Regions from separate parts of the Bacillus sp. ABA4_010 genome, predicted to be linked through region 2. Evidence: a T-box and tRNA genes for the amino acid it is inferred to sense, from the RefSeq annotation. Region 2 holds a T-box; the other holds one or more tRNA genes.

Region 1 (11,576 bases), on a different contig from region 2:
TATCCAACTGACCTTCATTACGCTTTTCTAAAAACTGATAGGCCAAAAACAAGTCTAAAATTAAGAAGGTAATAATAAAAATTGTTTTTGTTTTACTCCAATCCATTTATATCCCCTCCCTCTCCCGGCTGTTTTACCTCATACCACGTTTGATTATAGAGATAGAACCATGCTGGTTCAAGGGACACTACTTTAGAGGCAGGATCTTCCCGAATCAGTTTATAGCCAACGACCACATCTTTTAATAAAAGAGGGTTAAACTTAGACTTTTGCTCAATTTGTTCCATAATTTCATTACCTGGTGTTAGCTTGACAGGATAGCTATCCAACGGCAGTTTAATAAAGCGATAAATTGGACGCGAGTACCGAATAATCTCCGTACTTCCCCATCGCTGATAAATCTCGGTCATTCCTTGAGCATTAAAAACAGGATGATTGTCTTCATATAATCGATAAACAACCTCTTGTTTATCGCGATCCCAGCTTGCAAATCGATACGTATCCGTCCATCCTCCATGATCATTCACAAAACTGAAGCTTCGTTTTAATAATTGTGAGCTCTCCATATTATCATTTTGAATGTTAATTGGATTCACATAGACCATCACATTAATCGTAGAATCTACTTCTAATAGACGCGACCCATCTGTGTAAAGGTCTTCGTAAGCTAATGACTCTTTTCTCACATAGCTTGGGTCACTAAATAACGCATCTCGAAATTTCTCTGTTTCAATTTTATCAGTGTAATATTGAATACGGTTAATTTCAACCGGTCCTTTTGGAAGAAAAATGGCTCGTACATCATTAATCTTGTAAGCAAGATATGGTTCATATTCATCCTCAAACCTTTTATTAATCCGCTCTAAATCTTCCTTCATAACATTTTCAATGGATGCTTCGTAAATTTTCCTGCGTTCGTAGTCAACAAAGTACGCAGAAACTTCCTCGTCTTGTCCTTCTTTAAACTTCAACACAACATGGTCAAAATAAATAGAAGGTAACGATTTCTCATTCACTTGAAACATAAGCTGGAATGTTTGGATCGCAATGGTATCTGGATAAACTAACTCAATAGAATCCTCTTCATGCATAAAGGACAAAAATTCGTCTTTCGACACCGTGGCGGAAATATTTTGGAAATCATAAAAACTTCCTTTCTTCATTTCCGTCATCCATTTGACAATATGCTCTTCCTTCGTCGACCCATAATGTCCTTTTTCTTCATGATAAAACACTTTCGTCGGACGCAGATGATCTTCCAGTTCCCTTTTCGGACTAATCATAATATCCTGCTGAATATACTCTGTATTTTCAATTTCATCATAAGCAGGTTGATACGTCCATAAGTTCCAGGTTAATACTCCGCTAATAATAATTAGTAAAGACAACAAAATGGTTTTCACTAACTCGTACTTTCTCATACCCATTCATCCTCATTTTCTCTTTCAATCGGAAGAGTAAAATAGATGGTTGTTCCAACGCCTTCTTTACTTTTAGCCCATATATTTCCGTCATGCGCCAACACCATTTCTTTTGCAATAGCAAGGCCCAGTCCTGTCCCACCTAAATTACGGGAACGTGCTTTATCCACTCGATAAAAACGATCAAAGATTTTATTGACATTATCCGATGGAATTCCTACTCCCTCATCCTTTACACTCACGACAATTTGTTCCTCTCGCTGTTCGAGTGAAAAAGTAATCGTGCCTCCTTCAGGAGAGTATTTAATGGCATTGGAAATGATATTATCCAGCACTTGTGTAATCTTATCTGGGTCAATGTAGACATAAATAGACTCGCTTGGAAGCTTTCGTATAAACGAAATGCCTTGCTCTTTCGCCATTTCAAATCGGTCAATAATATGCTGATAAAACTCGGTGAAATTCACGACATCTTTTGAAAAACGATAATCATGGCTATCAAGCTTGGACAATTGCAATAAATCATTCACGAGTCGAATCATTCGTTCTGTTTCCGTTTGGGTGACATTTAAAAACTTAGGTGCAATATCTTCATCTTGCCATGCTCCATCAGCTAAAGCTTCCAAATAGCTTCGCATCGTTGTTAACGGAGTTCTCAGCTCATGCGAGACGTTGGCTACAAATTCTCTTCGTTCTTGATCAATTTTTTCTTGTTCTGTAATATCATGCAGCACCGTAATAATTCCATTAATAAGCCCGGTTTCTTTTTGAATCGTCGATATCGTTGCTCGTAAAATGAATGGCTTTTGATACACACTAAAATCAAGAATTAAAGAATCTTTATCTAGAAGCTGCTCAAATGTATATTCTTCCGAAAGCCCTAACAGCTCTACAATTGGTTCTGATAACACTGTTTCACGTGAAACATTCAACATATTGGCTGCTGGATCATTAATGAGAATGATTCGTCCCTTTCGATCGGTCGCAATCACTCCATCAGTCATATGGGCCAGGACAGAGCTTAGCTTTCTTCTTTCTCCCTCAGTAGTTGCCTGAGCTTCCTGTAACTTTCTTGTTAAATTATTGAAGGTTAAAGCAAGCTGACCAATTTCATCATAGCCATAAACTTTGGCTTTTCTTGAGAAATTTCCTTTTGCCATCTCTAAAGCTTGTCTTCTCATCTCTGACATAGGTCTTGTAATCGTTTGGGCTAGAAGAACACCCAATATTGCTGTAATCCCTACCGCAATAATCGTCCCCTGAGCAAAAATATTATTAATTCCCTTCATTTGATTGTACACATGTTCCATCGTTGCCATAATATACACGGCCCCAATAATTTCATTCTGTGCTGAACGGACAGGAATCGTCAATACACGGATTCGATGACCATTTTTAGGGTCAATAACAATTTTTTCTGAAGTTGTTCCTGCCAATAAAGCCCGTTTGACAGCAAAATCAGATGTTTTTTTCCCGACGACGCTTTGCGGATAAGGATCGGACGTTCCGACAATTCTTCTATTTTGATCAATAAATTGTACTTCGTTAATATCTTTAGACGCAAAATCTTGCAATACAGCTTGAACGTCTTCTTCCAATGTAGGAGAAGCCTCGTCTCTTTTTTTCTTCGTTTCTTGTTCCAAATTATAGGCAAGCAAATTGACTCTCTCCTCAATGGAATGAGAAAAATTCGTCACAAGTTGCCTTTCCAGCTGATTGACAAAATAAGCCCCGATAATTTGAATGGCAATGGCAATAAGCAGTACATAAATCAACACAAATTTTAACTGAATGGATTGGTAAAATCGTACTTTCTTCATGCCTTTACTCCTGCTCAGGATTGCGCAAATAATACCCTACTCCTCTTCTTGTTACAATCCATGTAGGATGGCTTGGATTATCTTCAATCTTCTCCCGAAGTCTTCTTACCGTTACATCCACTGTGCGCACATCCCCAAAGTAGTCATAGCCCCAAACTGTTTGCAAAAGATGCTCACGTGTCATCACTTGTCCAATGTGCTTAGCTAAATAATGAAGCAGCTCAAACTCACGATGAGTCAGTTCAATCGTTTCTCCCCGCTTAGAAACAATGTACGCATCAGGATGGATCACTAGTGAACTAATATGAATCTCATTCGTTTCACTTTCTTCTTCTGCCACCGGTGTTTGTTGATGACGTCTTAAGTTCGCTTTCACACGTGCTAGCAGCTCTCTCGTACTAAAAGGTTTCGTTACATAATCGTCTGCCCCAAGCTCCAGACCAAGTACTTTATCAATTTCCGAGTCTTTAGCTGTTAGCATAATAATCGGCATGTCATATTTTTTCCGTACTTCACGGCAAACTTCCATCCCATCTTTTTGAGGAAGCATAATGTCAAGTAAAATCAACTCAGGCTGAACCTCTTCTACCTTCTCCAATGCCTCAATCCCATCATAAGCACAATGAACCTCATATCCTTCTTTTTGGAGATTAAACTTTAAAATATCTGCAATTGGTTTTTCATCATCTACTACTAAAATACGTTTATCCATAACGATCGTTCTCCTTCGCTTCAATTAAAGAATCATGTAATCGCTTCGTAATTATCTATCATTTTTTCAAATCCACTTTCTTATTATACTTAATCCTCTTACAAACGTCATATCATGCTCTCTCCTTGTTTAAAATAGGAGAAAAAGACCTATTCATATATATCCATTGTATTAATCATCATTTTTTCAAATCCTCTGTCATCACAGCGATAGATAGAGGAAAACCTCTAGCTTTGCTAGAGGTTCATCTATCATCCATTTTTAAACTAAAAAGAATAGTCGATTATAAAACGAATCGACTTCATCATATATACAGCGCTTTGATATTTTACACCAAGAGTACTTTCACTATAAGTGCTTCTTTGATAAAAGTCGAATAAAAAGAAAAAAAGCATGATAAAATATCATGCTTTTTAAGGATGGCTCGGGACGGAATCGAACCGCCGACACAAGGATTTTCAGTCCTTTGCTCTACCAACTGAGCTACCGAGCCATATGTTATTATGCGCTTTAAGATAAAATGGCGGTCCCGACGGGAATCGAACCCGCGATCTCCTGCGTGACAGGCAGGCATGTTAACCGCTACACCACGGGACCAAAATTTATACACTTTTATTTTAATTAAGAAAGATGACCCGTACGGGATTCGAACCCGTGTTACCGCCGTGAAAGGGCGGTGTCTTAACCGCTTGACCAACGGGCCACAGTTATCATGATTAATTATAAAAGTGAGCCATGAAGGACTCGAACCTTCGACCCTCTGATTAAAAGTCAGATGCTCTACCGACTGAGCTAATGGCTCATATTATCTCGGCGACGTCTTTTATAATAACACCATTTGAATACACATGCAATACTTTTTCATAAAAAAATATTAAAAAGCCTTCTCCTCCAAAAAGGAAGCAGCAAATGGACTACTAGAAAGATGCGCGATGAGATGCAAACCTGATTCATTTTAGCATACCTTCATACAAAAGAGAACCTTCAAAGGAAAAGCATACTTTCCCCTGAAGGTTCCATTTAAGCAAGCGATTAACGCCTGACTCAATGTATTAATTGTATAAGCTGCGAATCACATTCGTTTGATTACGATCTGGTCCGACAGAGAATGTGCAAAGAGGAATCCCTGTTAATTCTGATACACGCTCCACATAACGACGTGCATTCTCTGGAAGTTCATCCAATGTTTTTACGCTTGTAATATCTTCTGTCCAACCAGGTAGTTCTTCATACACAGGCTCACATTTTGATAAAATTTTAAGGCTTGCTGGATACTCATCAATGATTTCGCCATTGTAACGGTAAGCAACACAAATTTTTAAAGTTTCAATGCCTGTTAATACATCAATAGAATTCAAACATAAATCTGTCAATCCACTTACACGACGCGCATGGCGGACCACTACACTGTCAAACCAGCCAACACGGCGAGGTCTTCCTGTTGTTGTACCATATTCGCGTCCAACTTCACGAATTTGATGTCCGATTTCATCATGTAATTCAGTCGGGAATGGGCCGTCTCCTACACGAGATGTATAAGCTTTCGAAACACCGACTACATGTTTAATTTTATTCGGGCCGACACCTGTTCCAATTGTAACACCGCCAGCTACTGGGTTAGAAGACGTAACGAATGGGTATGTACCTTGATCAATATCAAGCATAACCCCTTGTGCACCTTCAAATAGAACACGCTTGTCTGAATCTAATGCATCATTTAACACAACAGATGTATCACAAACATATTGCGCAATTTGTTGACCGTACTCATAGTACTCATCCAAAATATCTTCTACTTTGAACCCTTCAACTTCGTACATTTTCTCAAATAGGCGATTTTTTTCTTCTAGGTTACGTATTAATTTCTCTTCAAACGTTTCACGATCTAATAAATCCGCCATGCGAATTCCGATACGTGCCGCTTTATCCATATAAGCAGGGCCAATCCCTTTTTTCGTTGTCCCAATTTTATTATCGCCTTTTCGTGCTTCTTCCACTTCATCCAACTTTAAATGGTAAGGCAAGATAACATGGGCACGATTACTGATACGTAAGTTATCTGTTGTCACTCCACGCTCATGTAAGCCCTTCAATTCTTTCACAAGTGCTTTTGGATCAACAACCATTCCATTTCCAATTACACAAATCTTATCCTTATAAAAAATACCAGATGGAATTAAATGTAATTTATATGTTTCACCATTGAATTTAATTGTATGACCTGCATTGTTACCACCTTGATAGCGTGCAATCACTTCTGCATTTTCTGAAAGGAAATCGGTAATCTTCCCTTTTCCTTCATCTCCCCATTGTGTTCCCACAACAACAACAGATGACATATTCCAGCACCTCCGCTTAATCAACACGACTTTTCTTAACTTCATTTAACGTTAATAAGTGTATCAATTCAACGTAGTAAAGTCAATTAAAATCCGAACAATTAATCTATATATCTATCTATATGTTCGTTATATAAATCCATCTAGAAAATTTAACATGATTAAAAGGGAAAAAATCAAGTTGTTTTAATCAAAAATTGTAATGCTTCTCCATCGAATGAAGCTTTGCCGAATGATTAATTGAAAAATATAAATTAGTGGTGCATTGATGAAAAAAATGTTGAGTGATGAAATAGTATATTTATATACCGGTCAAAAACAGCTCAAAAAGAAGAGACAGAAGGAACAATCCCTCTGTCTCTTTTGATTTAAGCGCCTGGTGGAATGCCAGAATCATCGAAGCGGCGCTCAAGGTTCACGAATTTATTATACTCTTTGACAAACGCTAATTGAACAGTGCCAACAGGTCCATTACGCTGTTTGGCGATGATGATTTCAATGATGTTTTTATTTTCACTTTCTCGGTCGTAGTAGTCATCACGATACAAGAAGGCTACAATATCCGCATCCTGCTCAATACTCCCCGATTCACGAATATCCGACATCATCGGACGCTTATCTTGTCTTTGCTCTACACCACGGGAAAGCTGTGACAGCGCAATAACCGGTACTTTGAGCTCACGAGCTAATGCTTTTAAGGAGCGAGAAATTTCCGATACTTCCTGCTGACGGTTTTCACCGCCACCTCTTCCGCTTCCTTGAATCAATTGAAGATAGTCAATTAAAATCATGCCAAGTCCGTTTTCCTGCTTTAAGCGCCGACATTTAGCCCGAATTTCACTTACTCGAATTCCTGGCGTATCGTCAATAAAAATACCCGCATTGGATAGAGACCCCATGGCCATCGTTAATTTTCCCCAGTCTTCCGACGTCAAGGAACCTGTTCGTAAGTTTTGTGCATTAATATTTCCCTCTGCACAAAGCATCCTCATGACAAGCTGATCGGCCCCCATCTCCAAACTGAAAATCGCGACATTTTCATCTGTCTTAGTCGCAACATTTTGCGCAATATTCAAGGCAAAAGCAGTCTTACCAACAGACGGGCGTGCTGCGACAATGATTAAATCATTGCGCTGAAATCCTGCCGTCATTCGATCGAGCTCAGCGAATCCAGTCGGAATCCCCGTAATATCTCCCTTCCGAGTATGAAGAAGTTCAATATTATCATAGGTTTGAACGAGAACATCTTTGATATTTTGGAAAGCCCCTGTATTTTTTCGTTGTGATACCTCTAAAATATTTTTTTCTGCTTCATTTAAAAGCCCTTCTACATCCTCTTCCCGCGCATATCCTTCAGAGGCAATGTGAGTGGCCGTTCGAATCAATCGCCGTAAAATCGATTTTTCTTCTACTATTTTGGCATAATATTCGATGTTGGCTGCGGTTGGAACCGAATTTGCCAAATCACTTAAATAAGAAACTCCACCGATTTCTTCTAAAATCTTTTGGTCAGCTAAATCCGCTGTAACCGTGACTAAATCAATGGGCTCCCCTCTGTCCGAAAGATTCAACATACAGTTAAAAATCTTTTGGTGAGCAGCACGATAAAAATCTTCTGGAATCAATAATTCCGAAGCCAATGTTAAAGAGGAAGGCTCTAAAAATACAGCTCCTAAAACCGCTTGCTCTGCCTCAATATTTTGAGGCGGGAGACGGTCGGCAAAAAGATCACTCATATTATTTAATCGCCCCTCTTTTCAACAAATTTATTGTTCTGATACATGTACTTTTAATGTAGCTGTTACTTCAGGGTGAAGCTTCACCGTCACATTCGTATACCCAAGGGCACGAATCGCATCATCCATTTCCATTTTGCGCTTATCCACTTTAATGTTGTGGTTCTTTTGTAATGCTTCAGCAATTTGTTTACTTGTAATGGAACCGAATAAACGTCCGCCTTCTCCTGATTTTGCTTTTAATTCAACCGTTAATTTCTCTAATACTTCTTTTAATTCTTTAGAGCTTTGCAGCTCTTCTGCCGCTTCTTTCTTTTCCTTATTCTTCTGTCCTTCTAATGCTTTCAAACTGGCATTTGTTGCCTCAACGGCCAGTCCTTGCTTAATCAAAAAGTTTTGAGCGTATCCATCAGCTACATTTTTGACTTCACCTTTTTTTCCTCTTCCTTTTACATCTTGTAGAAAAATGACTTTCATTCTTTTTTTCCTCCTTCTAAATACTCATCAATGACTTGTTTCAATTTTTCTTCTGCTTCACTTAGCGTAATATTTTGAAGTTGGGTAGCCGCATTGGTCAAATGTCCTCCACCTTGTAAGCCTTCCATAATCACTTGCACATTAATTCCACCAAGTGACCTGGCACTAATGCCAACTAGTTGATCTTTTCTTCGGGAAATGACAAAAGATGCGACGACACCATTAATAGAAAGCAGTGTATCAGCTGCTTGGGCGATCAGTACTTGATCGAAGTTTTCGTCCTCTGTGCCTTTTGAAATGGCAATCCCAGCCTTATAAATTTCTGCATTTTTAATGAGCTTTGCTCGTTTTACATATTGATCCATGTCTTCTTTTAAAAACTTCTGCACAAGTACCGTGTCAGCACCGTTAGATCTTAAAAACGACGCTGCATCAAAAGTTCGCGAGCCTGTCCGGAGCGTGAAACTTTTCGTATCCACAATAATACCGGCAAGTAAAGCAGTAGATTCTAATATGTTAATTTTAAAACGCTTTGGCTGATATTCCAACAGCTCTGTCACTAACTCGGCTGTTGACGACGCATACGGCTCCATATAGACGAGCAGTGGGTCTTCAATAAACTCCTCACCGCGTCGATGATGGTCGATCACTACTACGTGTTCCATTTTATTTAATAGCCTTTCTTCAATTACTAAAGATGGCTTATGAGTGTCTACAATGACAAGTAACGTATCCTCCGTGGCAATGTTTAACGCTTCTTCAGGTGTAATGAAGCGTGACCAAAGATCTGGTTGCTTCTTAATTTCTTCTAAAAGTCTTTGAACGCCTGAATCAATTTGATTTGGATCAAGAACAATGAAACCTTCTTTTTGGTTCACTTGTGCGACCTTTAAAATGCCGATAGCGGAGCCAACTGCATCCATATCAGGGTATTTGTGACCCATTATAATGACTTTTTCGCTTTCCGTCACTAATTCTTTTAACGCGTGAGAGATGACACGGGCACGTACACGGGTTCGTTTTTCCATCGGATTCGTCTTGCCCCCGTAGAATTTCACTTTCCCATTTGGCTGCTTAATGGCGACCTGATCGCCTCCCCTGCCTAGAGCTAAATCAAGGCTTGATTGGGCAAGCGCTCCTAATTCCGGCAAAACCGATGCCCCTACTCCAATTCCTACGCTTAACGTTAACGGTGCATTTTGCTTCGCTGTTTTTTCCCTTACATCATCTAAGATAGAGAATTTGTTCTTTTCCAAGTTCATCAAAATTTGTTCGTTCATGACAATTAGAAAACGATCAGAGGAAGTTCGTTTAATAAAAATGTCTGTTTCATGCGCCCACTGATTAATAAGGGATGTCACTTGACTATTCAAATTGCTTTTTACCTGGTCGTCCATTGCTTGTGTCACTTCATCATAATTGTCTAAAAAGATGATACCTAAAACAGTTCGTTCCGCTTCATACAATTTTTCAATTTCTGCTTGTTCAGTGACATCAAAGAAATAAAGCAGTCGTTCATCTCGTTTGATGACGACTTTAAATTTTCGTTCATTCAACGTAACGGTTTCTGTTTCCACCTCTTGTTTAATCAAAGGCACAATGCTTTCTGCTACATCATACAAAGATCTTCCTACTAATGTATCTTCATTAAAGCATGAAGCAAGAAACGGATTTGTCCACTCCACTTGGTAATCATCATTAAAAAGCATAATTCCAATGGGCATTTCCATTAATGCCTCTTCCCCTACTTTTTTTAAGCGGTGAGAAAGCATGGACACATACGATTCAAATTCATTGAACAACATTCGTTCCATTTTAATAAAAATCACTAGTACCGACAATAAGCATAAAAACCCAATTGCTCCTATCAGCCAATGCTTATACATGACAAAACCGAATAAGATTAAAGCAAGGCTATATAGCAAGTAAAAGGGAAAACGAATGATGTTCTTTTTATCAAAGACAGGCATCCATTTCAGCTCCCAATCTTTAATTTCCTAATTTCATGACTGCTTGTTTTTTTGTTTACGCAAATCAAATCCTAAATCAATTATACCTAAGATTCGAATAAATTGAAGGAAAAAAGGAACGATTACAGTCAAGACAACAATCATGACAGGAACCCATTTTCCCACTGATTTTTGATGAAAGTAGTAAAAAAGGAAAGCATACCCTTGCACAACCATCAGTAATTGTAAAATTTGAGCCACATTAAGCACGCTAATATAAAGGAAAGATCCTTTTTCCATTTCTAAAAAGGATAACACCAATACAATCAAATAATACCAAAGCAAACTTTTAGGAAGTTTAAAACTTCTGAGTGGCGGAAACTTTTCAATAGAGTAACCCATCTTTTTTAGAATTGGAACGGACGCCCACTGTGTTAAAAAGGCTAAAATAAAACCTAAGATAACAAAAAAGGAGGGCAGTAAATATCGAAGAGTTTCAAACGATTGCTCCAGCAGTTCCATTTGCTGCTCACTTGTCTCTTGTCCGAGTGAACCAAGCATTTCTTCCGTTGTTTGCATCGATTCCTCAAAAGCTGTCTCAAGTTCCGTTAGCATATTTATATTAGCAAAAACACTCGTCATGACAAATAACAAGACTAAACTCACACTAAACATGACCGTTCCACCCATTAAGATGGAGTAGCGGCTTTTTTCTCTTTTATATAATTCTCCAATGAGCGTTCCACTCAAGCCAAAGGCAAGCGTTAAAGGAACTAAAAAAACAGTTCCAAACAAACCTGTTAAAATGAGCGAACCAATAAAGAATGGCACTACATTTTTCCAACCGTGGCGAGCTGTAAATATTACAAAAGGGATCCCTAGCAATAACGAAAAAAGGCCGCCTAGTAATGGTATGTACAGGGAAATAAACAGCATGGCCGTAAATAAAGCTAGTAAAACGGCTCCTTCCGTTAAGTAACGTGTATTTTTCACAATTCCACCTCAAACTTCTATTGAACTCTTCCCTATTTTATCGATTTGGCGTGCGGTACGCAAACGTTAGGAGTCACTTTCTCTCTCATCCGAAAATGGAACCTTTGTTTATATACCATCTCTCTCATT
Region 2 (11,576 bases):
AAAGTTGCTAACCAGCAAGTAATGAAATCTTTAATGTATGCTTACCGTGACCGTCGCCAGAAAAAGCGCGACTTCCGTAAATTATGGATCACTCGTATCAACGCTGCTGCTCGTATGAACGGTCTTTCTTACAGCCGTTTAATGCACGGTTTAAAAGTAGCTGGTATCGAAGTTAACCGTAAAATGTTAGCTGAGCTTGCTGTTAGCGATGAAAAAGCATTCGCTGAATTAGCAACAGTTGCAAAAAGCAACTTGAAATAATTCGAAAGCCTCCTTTTTAAGGAGGCTTTTTATTATTTTAGTGACAATGACGAAAAGGAGTCGAAAGAATGAATGAACTTTTGTTGATGTATTATGTATGTGTAAATATTGCGGCGATGACTTTAATGGCAGTGGATAAACAAAGAGCAAGAGAGCGCAAGTGGCGAATTAAAGAGGCAACAATCTGGTTTTGGTCTATTGTTGGCGGAGCAGCAGGTGCGGCTTTAGGGATGTATGTGTTTTACCATAAAACAAAGCATAAACAGTTTAAAGCAGGTCTTCCTTTGTTAGCGGTGATTCATGCTGTTTTTTTGTTTCGATTTATTTAAAAAGCCAAGCCATTAATTTCTACGGCTTGGCTCTTTTTATTGAAGAAATTCTTTAATCGGGCTTTTCCATTCAATTTTGGCGTACGGATATAAAAATTGAATTTCTTGCTCAATTCGAGAGAAGTCAAGGCGTGAAAGACCTTCTAGCTTTTCAGTATCGCGAATGGAAACGATGATGGAGATAACTTCAAAGGAGTCATTAGTCGTTCCTAAATATTTTTCTCCTTCAAATAAGACTCCTTTATATGTGAGCAAAAAGTTTTTGCGGACATTTCCTTTCTCATCAAGGAGGTGAAATTCTTTTTTCTCATGTGCATGTTCCAATTTGCGCATCGGATCTGTAAAATAGCGCACCGCCTTTAAAATAAGGTAGAAAAAAGCGGCAATAATGAGTAAACGTAATAGAACGACAATCATTCCAAGTCCCTCCTTATACTCTATTCCATTACTTTACGTGTCAATCGGGAAAAGGTTTCATCTTCTTTTCACTTTGTTATAATTTATTGAGGAACAAATATGATGTTTGCATAGGTGTTTGCTATGCTTATGAAGCAGAATATAAGTAGAAAGGAGAATAAAGAATGAATTTTGAACAGTTATTTGATATGCAGCGACAGTTAGATACCCATATCGAAGAGAAGCATGGATTAAAAGGCGAATCTCTAATCGAAAGAAAAATTCTCGCTTTTATGGTGGAGGTAGGAGAGCTTGCGAATGAAACGCGCTGCTTCAAGTTTTGGAGCGTGAAACCGTCAGCAGATGCAGAAACTATTTTAGAAGAGTATGTAGATGGGGTTCACTTTTTACTTTCACTCGGTTTAGAACTTGGCATTCCGGCAGATGTATCGGTCCCGCAAGCAAAAAGAGAAGAGGAGTTAACCGCTCAATTTTTAAATGTCTATGAAAATCTCTCACAGTTCCGTAGAAATATGGCACAAGATACATACATTCAGTTGTTTTCGCAATACTTAATATTAGGCGAAATGCTCGGTTTTTCCTCAGAGGATGTAAAGCGCGCATATAAAGCGAAAAATGAAGTGAATTTTCAGCGCCAGGAGCAAGGGTACTAATTCGTGTTTTGAGCAAATGTTCTGTATACTAATGAATTATGATACATATTGAAGGAGGCTGACTAACAGCATGGCTAAATTGGATGAAACATTAACGATGCTGAAAGAGTTAACGGATGCAAAAGGCATTCCTGGAAATGAGCGTGAACCGCGCGATGTGATGAAAAAGTACATTGAGCCTTATGCAGATGAGGTAACAACAGATGGGTTAGGCAGCTTAATTGCCAAGAAAACTGGAAAAGAAAATGGACCCAAAATAATGGTTGCGGGCCATTTGGATGAAGTTGGTTTTATGATTACGCAAATCGATGATAAAGGGTTTCTTCGTTTTCAAACGGTAGGAGGCTGGTGGTCGCAAGTGATGCTCGCCCAGCGTGTGACGATTGTAACGAGAAAAGGGGATGTAACAGGGGTTATCGGTTCAAAGCCGCCTCATATTTTATCACCGGAAGCTCGCAAAAAGCCGGTTGAAATTAAAGATATGTTTATCGACATTGGTGCATCCAGCAAAGAGGAAGCGATGGAATGGGGCGTCAAACCAGGAGATCAAGTGGTCCCATATTTTGAATTTACAGTGTTAAACAATGAAAAAATGCTACTTGCTAAAGCGTGGGATAACCGCATTGGTTGCGCCATTGCTATTGACGTGCTAAAGCAACTGAAAGATACAGCGCACCCGAACGTCGTGTACGGTGTTGGAACGGTTCAAGAAGAAGTTGGACTGCGCGGGGCGAAAACGTCAGCGAACTTCATTCAGCCGGACATTGCGTTTGGTGTAGATGTGGGCATTGCTGGTGATACGCCAGGGGTGTCAGAGAAAGAAGCAATGGGCAAAATGGGGAAAGGACCACAAATCATTTTATATGATGCATCAATGGTCTCCCATAAAGGCTTGCGCGATCTTGTGACAGATACAGCGGATGAATTGAATATCCCATATCAGTTTGATTCGATGGCAGGTGGAGGAACGGACTCAGGTGCGATTCACGTTTCAGCAAACGGTGTCCCTGCTTTATCTATTACAATTGCGACGCGCTACATTCATTCACATGCGGCGATGTTACACCGCGATGATTATGAAAATGCCGTCAAGCTTATTGTAGAAGTCATTAAACGTCTAGATGCAGAGACGGTCAAGAATATTACCTTTAATTAATTGGTTTATATCATAAGAAAAGACGGTTGGGTACCCAACCGTCTTTTCTTATTGTAACCCTTTTTCGAGAGTTGACAGCATCTCGTTTTTGTCTTGTTCGTTGGAATTTTTCCAGATTACTTCGAATAAAACACCTAAGCCTGGCAGCATTTTGTCTTCGCCGCTTTGGATGGCATCCATAATGGTTGATTCCAACTGCTGCTGTGAATTCCCTGAAACATTTGATATAATGGCATTTCGTAAATTTAAATTCATTTTCATCACCTCGAATTTAGTGTGAAAGTACATTGTTATTGTGAGTCTTATGAGCATTTTCTATGTACGAAGAATTGAGATATAATGGTGGCAGTATAAAATGGACTTACAATAGAAGAAGGAGACAGAACGGTGAAACGAATTGATTCGGTAAAAAATCCACAAGTGAAAACATGGAAAAAACTCCATACAAAAAAGGAACGAGACAATAGCGGGCTATTTTTAGTGGAAGGTTATCATTTAGTAGAAGAAGCGCTTCGGACGAAGCAAACGGTGAAAGAGCTTATCGTATCAGAAGAAGTAAGTATGCCTTCTTCTTGGAATGTTGATAATATTTCTATTACGGTCGTTGGCAAAGAGATTATGAAGGCCATTACCGATACCGAAACCCCGCAAGGCGTGGCAGCGGTTTGTTATCAGCAGCAAACGAGTGACATACGAGAGAATGTAAGCAACATTTTATTAATTGATGCTGTTCAAGATCCAGGAAACCTTGGTACGATGCTTCGAACGGCAGATGCGGCTGGAGTAGATTTAGTGGTTTTAGGCAACGGCAGTGTTGATTTATACAATAGTAAAGTTATTCGCTCTACGCAAGGCGCGATTTTCCATTTGCCTGTTGTAAAAGGAGATTTGCAGGAGGTTATTCCCGCTTTAAAGCAGCGCGGCGTTTCGGTGTATGGCACATCTTTAAACGATGCAAAACCTTATATGGACGTACAGCCAAAGGGAGCTTTCGCCCTTTTAGTCGGAAATGAAGGAAGTGGCGTCAATCCGTCGTTATTAGAACAAGCAGATGAAAATTTATACATCCCGATTTACGGTAAGAGTGAGTCGCTAAATGTGGCCGTTGCTGCCGGAATTTTATTGTACTATTTACGCGGGATGTAGTTGCAACATCGTTTTATTTTCCATATAATAAAGGAAACTTCGATTCAGGAAGGACAAAATCCTTGACTGATGGAGAATGGAACATCAATGGAATTACATATGTAAAAGCGTAGATGGAGAAGAGTAGCGTAACGCGCGCCATTAAGGGAGAAAATGCCGTGACTGAAAGCATTTTTATGGTAGACATACGTGAATTCACCTCCTGAGCTGACACTTGGACCATCCGCGTGATGTAAAGGTGTTCCGGTTTTAAACCGTTATGTGGCTGAAGTTGTACGACAGATATTGATATTGTCGTAAATAAGGGTGGTACCGCGATCAAACCTCGTCCCTTTTTGGGAAGGGGTTTTTTTATTTCCATGAAAAGATGCAAGATAAAAAGGAGGATTTTTCGCATGAAAGAACGTTTACAAGAGCTGCAACAAGAAGCGATTGCTAAAATTGAAGCGGCTCATGATTTAAAAGAGTTAAATGATGTACGTGTTGCTTACCTTGGAAAGAAGGGGCCTATTACAGAAGTATTGCGTGGCATGGGGAAACTATCAGCTGAAGAACGACCTGTAATGGGAGCACTTGTCAATGACGTGCGCGAAGCGATCGCATCGAATCTTGAAGCAAAACAAACGGTGTTGGAACAAGCCGAAGTAGAACGAAAGCTTGCATCCGAAACGATTGATGTGACGCTTCCGGGACGTCCTGTTAAAGTAGGGAACCATCACCCGTTAACAGCAGTTGTGGAGGAAATTGAAGATTTATTTTTAGGAATGGGTTATTCCATTGCGGAAGGTCCTGAAGTCGAGAAAGATTATTACAATTTTGAAGCGCTCAACTTGCCAAAAGGTCATCCGGCACGTGATATGCAAGATTCTTTCTATATTACAGAGGAAATTTTGCTTCGTACGCATACCTCTCCGGTACAGGCACGTACGATGGAGAAAAATGAGGGCAAAGGTCCGATTAAAATTATTTGCCCTGGTAAAGTATATCGCCGCGACAATGATGACGCGACCCATTCTCATCAATTTACACAAATTGAAGGGCTAGTTATCGATGAAAACATTCGCATGAGCGATTTAAAAGGAACGCTTGAAGTATTTGCGAAAAAAATGTTCGGTGAAGAGCGTGAAATTCGTCTTCGTCCAAGCTTTTTCCCATTCACAGAGCCGTCTGTTGAGGTAGACGTATCTTGTCATAAGTGTGGCGGAAAAGGCTGTAATGTATGTAAAAAAACGGGCTGGATTGAAATTTTAGGTGCTGGAATGGTTCATCCGAACGTACTTGAAATGGCCGGTTATGATTCGAAGAAATATCAAGGATTCGCTTTCGGTATGGGACCAGAGCGTATTGCCATGTTAAAGTACGGTGTCGATGACATTCGTCATTTCTATACAAATGATGTACGTTTCTTACAACAATTTAAACGAGCGTAAAAAGGGAGGGTTTGCACATGTTTGTATCATATCGTTGGTTACAGGAGTATGTGGATTTAACAGGAATTTCAGCAGAAGAATTAGCTGAAAAGATTACAAGAAGCGGAATTGAAGTGGAAGGCGTAGAAGACGTAGGCGAAGGCATTAGCGGTGTTGTCATTGGTCATGTCGTTGAGCGTGAGCAACATCCGAATGCAGATAAATTAAATAAGTGCTTAGTGGACATCGGGGAAGATGAGCCTGTTCAAATCATTTGTGGCGCATCAAATGTCGCTCAAGGCCAAAAAGTAGCGGTAGCGACAGTTGGGGCTGTTTTACCGGGCAATTTCAAAATTAAAAAAGCAAAACTTCGCGGAGAAGAATCGAACGGCATGATTTGCTCACTTCAAGAGCTTGGAGTCGAAGGAAAGCTTGTGGCAAAAGAATATCAAGAAGGCATTTTCGTTTTCCCGAATGATGTGGAGCCAGGAGCGAATGCGCTTGAACTGTTGAATTTAACAGATAAAGTATTGGAACTAGGCTTAACACCAAACCGTTCTGATGCATTAAGCATGTTAGGAGTTGCGCATGAAGTAGCCGCTATTTTAGGACGTGAAGTTAAGTATCCGGAAATCGCCCTAGAAACAAACGATGAAAAAGCGTCTGATTATATTGCCATTAAGGTGGAGGCGAAAGAAGACAACCCATTATACGTGGCACGTATTGTGAAGAACGTCAAAATTGCGCCCTCTCCGCTTTGGATGCAAACACGCTTAATGGCAGCAGGCATTCGCCCGCACAATAACGTGGTGGATATTACAAACTACATTTTATTAGAATATGGCCAGCCCCTTCATGCATTTGACTATGACCGTATTGGCTCAAAAGAAATTTTAGTAAGACGTGCACAAAACGGTGAGAACATCGTGACACTTGATGAGGCAGAACGGACTTTAACAGCTGAGCACCTTGTCATCACAAATGGAACAGAGCCTATTGCTTTAGCCGGCGTGATGGGTGGAGCGAATTCTGAAGTTCAAAATGATACGACAACGGTATTAATCGAGTCGGCATATTTTAAAGGACAAACTGTTCGTACGGCGTCAAAAGACCATGGCTTACGAAGTGAGGCGAGCGCACGCTTCGAAAAAGGCATTGATCCAAACCGCACACGTTTAGCGGCAGATCGCGCAGCGGAACTAATGAGTTTATATGCTGGTGGTGAAGTAGTGGACGGAACGGTTGAAGCAGATACGCTGACAATTGAACCAGCAGTAATCTCTATTTCCTTACAGCGCATTAATAGTGTACTTGGTACAGCGTTAACAGCTGAACAAGTGAAGGATATTTTTGAGCGCCTTCAATTTGAAGTGAAAGAAGAGAAAGAAAGCTTTGTTGTCACTGTTCCAACAAGACGAGGCGACATTACGATTGAGGAAGATTTAGTGGAAGAAGTGGCACGTATGTACGGCTATGACCACATCCCAACAACGTTGCCAATTTCAGAAGCAACGCCTGGGCGCTTAAGTCCTTACCAAGAAAAACGCCGTAAAGTTCGCCGCTTCTTAGAAGGTGCGGGTCTTTTACAAGCCATTACGTACTCATTGACGAGTGAAGAAAAGGCAGCTCAATTTGCGCTTGAACAAAGTCAAGCTATCCGTTTAGCAATGCCAATGAGTGAGGAGCGCAGCACGCTTCGCTTGAGCCTTATTCCACATCTGTTAGAAGCGGTTAAACATAATAATGCTCGCCAAATGGATTCGGTTGCGTTATATGAAATTGGTTCCGTATTCTTAGCAAACGAACAAGGAGAGTTACCGCAAGAAAAAGAACGCCTTGCTGGAGCTATTACTGGATTATGGCATACACACAGCTGGCAAGGAGAAAAGAAAGCTGTGGACTTCTATGTGGTTAAAGGTATTTTAGAAGGGCTATTTGATTTAGTAGGGGCAACGTCGTCTATCGAATACAAGCTTGCAAGCAAAGAGGGCATGCACCCTGGCCGTACGGCTGAAGTATTTATGAATGGCACAAGCATCGGATTTGTTGGTCAGCTTCATCCAGCGGTACAAAAAGAGCTTGATTTGCGTGAAACATATGTATATGAATTGGATTTACAAACGCTGTTAACAGCAGATGTTCAAGAAGTTCAATATGAAATTATTCCGCGCTTCCCATCGATTTCTCGCGATATTGCGCTTGTAGTGGAGCAAAACGTTTCAGCTGGCGATATCGAGCGTGTCATTACAGAGGCGGGTGGCAAGCTGTTGAAAGACGTGACGGTATTTGATTTATATGAAGGGGAAAAAATGGAACCAGGCAAAAAGTCTGTTGCCTTCTCTCTTCGTTACCTTGACCCAGAGCGTACATTAACAGATGAAGAAGTGACGAAAGCACATGACCGCGTATTAAAAGCAGTAGAAGAAGCATTCAACGCATCATTGCGTTCTTAATAAAAAAGTAAAAGCCATGAGCCGACCGGCTCATGGCTTTTACTTTTTCGCAATGTTCATCGCTTTTTGCGTGTTGGCAAAATGAAATTTAGTGAACGAAGGGAGCGCTTGTTTACCATGTTGTTTAATCAAACGGGCGGCAGCGATATCTACTTGAGCTCCTGCTCCTTTCGGTAAAAGGAAGCCCGCTTTTTCACTCAATTTTTCCATTTCCCTTAAAAACGCGTAACGGGCAATCATCGAAGCAGCAGCTACGGCGATATGAACACTTTCGCCTTTTGTGCTGAAGTGCACGTTCTCTTTCACGATTTCTTGTTGGGAAGCGATGTGCTTATAGTAAACGGAACGCTCCGCAAACTGATCGATGAGAATACCTTCAGGCTTAACAGGAGCCATTTTTTTTAACACATTTGCGATTGCTTTATTATGAAGAAGCGCCTTCATCTTTCCTTGCGACATGCCTTTTTGCTGCCATTCATTGTATTTGTCGTTATGCAGAATAAGGAGACTGTATGGAAGGAAGGTAATCAGCTGTTTCGCAATGGCGACAATTTTTTCATCGGTTAAACTTTTTGAATCTTTGACACCTAGTTCTTGGAGAAGCGGGATTTGCTCTTTATCGACATAGGCCGCTACTACTGTAATCGGACCGAAGAAATCGCCTGTCCCGACTTCATCGGAGCCGATGAAAGATTGTTTGGCAATGTTAGGTGGAAGTGTACTAGAAGATTTACGTGTAGAAGAAGCAGAAGAGACTGAAACTGGAGCGCTTCCCCATTTAGTCGCTTCTATTTCAGCACTTTGACCTTGGAAAAGAACCTTTCCCGAACGATACGCTGTAATGGTACAAGTCCCTGTTTTAGCGACAAAAAGTCCTCCTTGTGGAACTTTTTCCACAAGCTTTGCTGCATAATGCTGTTTCATGTTTTCTAATTGCTTTGCATCCATTTTCAAAACGGTATTTGACATTGATGAGCTCCTTTTCATTTAACTCAATTTTTCTGCTCTTTTGATGGGTTGCCCCACGTTTCAACTTTCCTATTATACCATGTGGAAAATAAGACGTTCAGGCCTTCGCTGCAACCTTGTGGCTCTTTGTAACTGTAGGTGAATCTCATATGCCGTTATTTAACAGTACATGGCTTTCCATAGAGCGCGGCTTCATGGTATGATAAGGATTAGGATTTGGTGGAACGGAGGACTTTTTGTGTCAGAACAACCTAAAACACGTACGACAGTCGATATTTTCGGACAACAGTATACTATCGTCGGAACCGAAAGCACCAGTCACATTCGACTTGTGGCGTCTATTGTCGACGATAAAATGCGTGAAATCAGTGCAAAAAATCCACATTTAGATATAAATAAACTGGCTGTGTTAACAGCGGTGAACGTCGTACACGATTTTCTTAAACTAAAAGATGATTATGAAAAAATAGAGAGACAATTTCACGATCCAAAGGAATGAAATCAATGCTTAATATTATTTTGATCGGTTTGCTTTTGTTAGGGTTCCTAGCTGGAATTAAGCGCGGGTTTATTCGTCAGCTTGTCCATTTGATTAGCTTCGCTGCTGCCTTCCTCGTAGCCTATACCTTTAACGATCAGCTTGCGCCTAGAATTAAGCTCCTTATTTCCTTTCCTGAAACGCAAATGCAAGGAATCACGTCTTTGTTGTTTGAACAAACTTATATAGAAGAGGCATTTTACCGAATGATCGGGTTTGCTGTATTGTTTTTTGGAACAAAGCTGCTGCTCGGAATGGTCGGTTCGATGCTCCATTCATTGGCGCAGCTTCCGGTATTAAAGCAGCTCAATAAATGGGGCGGCGGCATTTTAGGGTTTGCGGAAGTTTATCTTGTGTCCTTCGTCCTTCTCTACATCGGTGCTATTGTACCTGTGAACGAAATTCAAGAACCGATTCAGCAATCCTTCATGGCGATGTTCATTGTAAACGATACGCCTATTTTGTCTTCTGCTATTCAGGATTTATGGAGACATTACACAACCCTTTAAAATGAAACGGGAAGACCCGCTAAGTGAACCGTCCGATGAGATCCAGCACAGCTAAGGGTTTCGGAGGCGGTTCATTTTATTATCACAAAATATCTTGTCATTCTTCATAATGGAACTAATCTATACGCACATGATAAATTATATGATGTGTGATCATGATCTATCCTACAGGCGGTGTAAAAATGAATAAAAAACAAATCATTCAATTGTTAGAAACGATTGCAGTATATATGGAATTAAAAGGGGATAACCCATTTAAAATTTCTGCTTTTCGCAAGGCGGCAGCAGCTTTGGAAAACGATGAAAGAAGTTTAGCAGATATTGAAGACTTTACTCAATTATCTGGCATTGGGAAGGGTACAGCAGCGGTAATTGATGAATTCATACAAACAGGACAGTCATCTGTACTTGAAGAACTGCAGGCCGAAGTTCCTTCAGGTTTGATTCCGTTATTAAAGCTCCCGGGGCTTGGTGGCAAGAAGATTGCCAAGCTGTACAAAGAGCTTCAAGTGGAAGATATTGATTCGCTAAAAGAAGCCTGCTTACAGCAAAAAGTACAAGGTCTGAGCGGGTTTGGTAAAAAAACAGAAGAAAAAATTCTTGCGGCAATTGAGGAGTTTGGTAAACGACCAGACCGTCTGCCAATTGCCTTCATGCTCCCGATTGCTGAAGAAATTGAACAAGAACTAGCACGCATGGCAGGAATTATTAAGTTTTCACGTGCAGGAAGCTTACGCCGTATGCGGGAAACGATTAAAGACCTCGATTTTATTATTGCAGCAGAGCATAACGGGCAAGTACGTGAACAACTCATCACGTTACCGAAAGTAAAAGAAATTATTGCAAACGGCGATACGAAAGTCTCGGTTGTGCTCGGTTATGAATATGACGTATCTGTCGATTTCCGATTAGTAAAAGAAACGGAGTTTGCGACAACGCTGCATCATTTTACCGGATCGAAAGACCATAATGTTCGGATGCGCCAGCTTGCTAAAGAGCGCGGGGAAAAAATTAGTGAGTATGGAGTAGAGAAAACGGAGACAGGTGAAATCCTTACATTTGAATCAGAAGAGGCATTTTACCAACATTTTGATCTCCATTTCATCCCGCCTGAACTGCGTGAAGACGGCAGTGAGGTTGAGGCCTTTCAAGCAGCTCGCTCTGTCATTAGTTTGACTGATGTAAAAGGCGACTTGCATATGCATTCAACGTGGAGCGATGGTGCGTATTCCATTGAGGAAATGGCGGAAGCATGCCGTAAAAAAGGCTATCGTTATATGGCGATCACCGACCATTCACAATATTTAAAGGTAGCGAATGGATTAACAGCCGAGCGCTTGCGCAAGCAGCGTGAAGAAATTAACCGCTTGAATGAACAATATGAGGATTTTACGATTTTAGCAGGTGTGGAGATGGACATCTTACCGGATGGTTCGCTCGATTATGATGATGAGCTGTTAAGTGAAATGGATCTTGTTATTGCTTCGATTCACTCAAGTTTTTCTCAGCCTCGTGAGGTCATTATGGAGCGATTGAAAACAGCGTTGGAGAATGCGCATGTTGATTTCATTGCACATCCTACGGGAAGATTGATTGGGCGACGAGAAGGTTATGATGTAGATATGGATCTATTAATTGAGCTGGCGAAAACGACGAACACTGCACTGGAACTGAATGCGAATCCTCACCGTCTTGATTTGGCGGCGGAGCATTTGAAAAAGGCGCAAGAAGCGGGT

What was found. The T-box of region 2 lies ahead of pheS (phenylalanine--tRNA ligase subunit alpha). A T-box ahead of a tRNA ligase gene usually reads a tRNA of that ligase, here a tRNA-Phe.
Region 1: it encodes a tRNA-Phe, which carries the amino acid that the T-box ahead of pheS (phenylalanine--tRNA ligase subunit alpha) is inferred to sense. The anticodon was not compared.

What each region holds. Positions count from the first base shown of each region.
Region 1 covers NZ_JBSWUN010000004.1:49,471-61,046, reverse strand. Annotated here, with positions in the region: gene ACXAEO_RS19995 (two-component system regulatory protein YycI) at 1-106, opposite strand, end outside; gene ACXAEO_RS19990 (YycH family regulatory protein) at 93-1,421, opposite strand; gene walK (cell wall metabolism sensor histidine kinase WalK) at 1,418-3,241, opposite strand; gene yycF (response regulator YycF) at 3,246-3,953, opposite strand; tRNA gene ACXAEO_RS19975 (tRNA-Phe) at 4,374-4,446, opposite strand; tRNA gene ACXAEO_RS19970 (tRNA-Asp) at 4,475-4,550, opposite strand; tRNA gene ACXAEO_RS19965 (tRNA-Glu) at 4,585-4,656, opposite strand; tRNA gene ACXAEO_RS19960 (tRNA-Lys) at 4,683-4,755, opposite strand; gene ACXAEO_RS19955 (adenylosuccinate synthase) at 5,006-6,292, opposite strand; gene dnaB (replicative DNA helicase) at 6,661-8,028, opposite strand; gene rplI (50S ribosomal protein L9) at 8,059-8,505, opposite strand; gene ACXAEO_RS19940 (DHH family phosphoesterase) at 8,502-10,475, opposite strand; gene ACXAEO_RS19935 (YybS family protein) at 10,509-11,447, opposite strand.
Region 2 covers NZ_JBSWUN010000003.1:169,812-181,387, forward strand. Annotated here, with positions in the region: gene rplT (50S ribosomal protein L20) at 1-261, shown strand, start outside; gene ACXAEO_RS02050 (DUF1294 domain-containing protein) at 330-590, shown strand; gene ACXAEO_RS02055 (sigma-w pathway protein ysdB) at 627-1,007, opposite strand; gene ACXAEO_RS02060 (dUTP diphosphatase) at 1,172-1,660, shown strand; gene ACXAEO_RS02065 (M42 family metallopeptidase) at 1,731-2,816, shown strand; gene sspI (small acid-soluble spore protein SspI) at 2,865-3,071, opposite strand; gene ACXAEO_RS02075 (TrmH family RNA methyltransferase) at 3,204-3,962, shown strand; T-box leader at 4,064-4,298, shown strand; gene pheS (phenylalanine--tRNA ligase subunit alpha) at 4,358-5,392, shown strand; gene pheT (phenylalanine--tRNA ligase subunit beta) at 5,410-7,824, shown strand; gene rnhC (ribonuclease HIII) at 7,864-8,793, opposite strand; gene zapA (cell division protein ZapA) at 9,032-9,292, shown strand; gene ACXAEO_RS02100 (CvpA family protein) at 9,298-9,840, shown strand; gene polX (DNA polymerase/3'-5' exonuclease PolX) at 10,023-11,576, shown strand, end outside.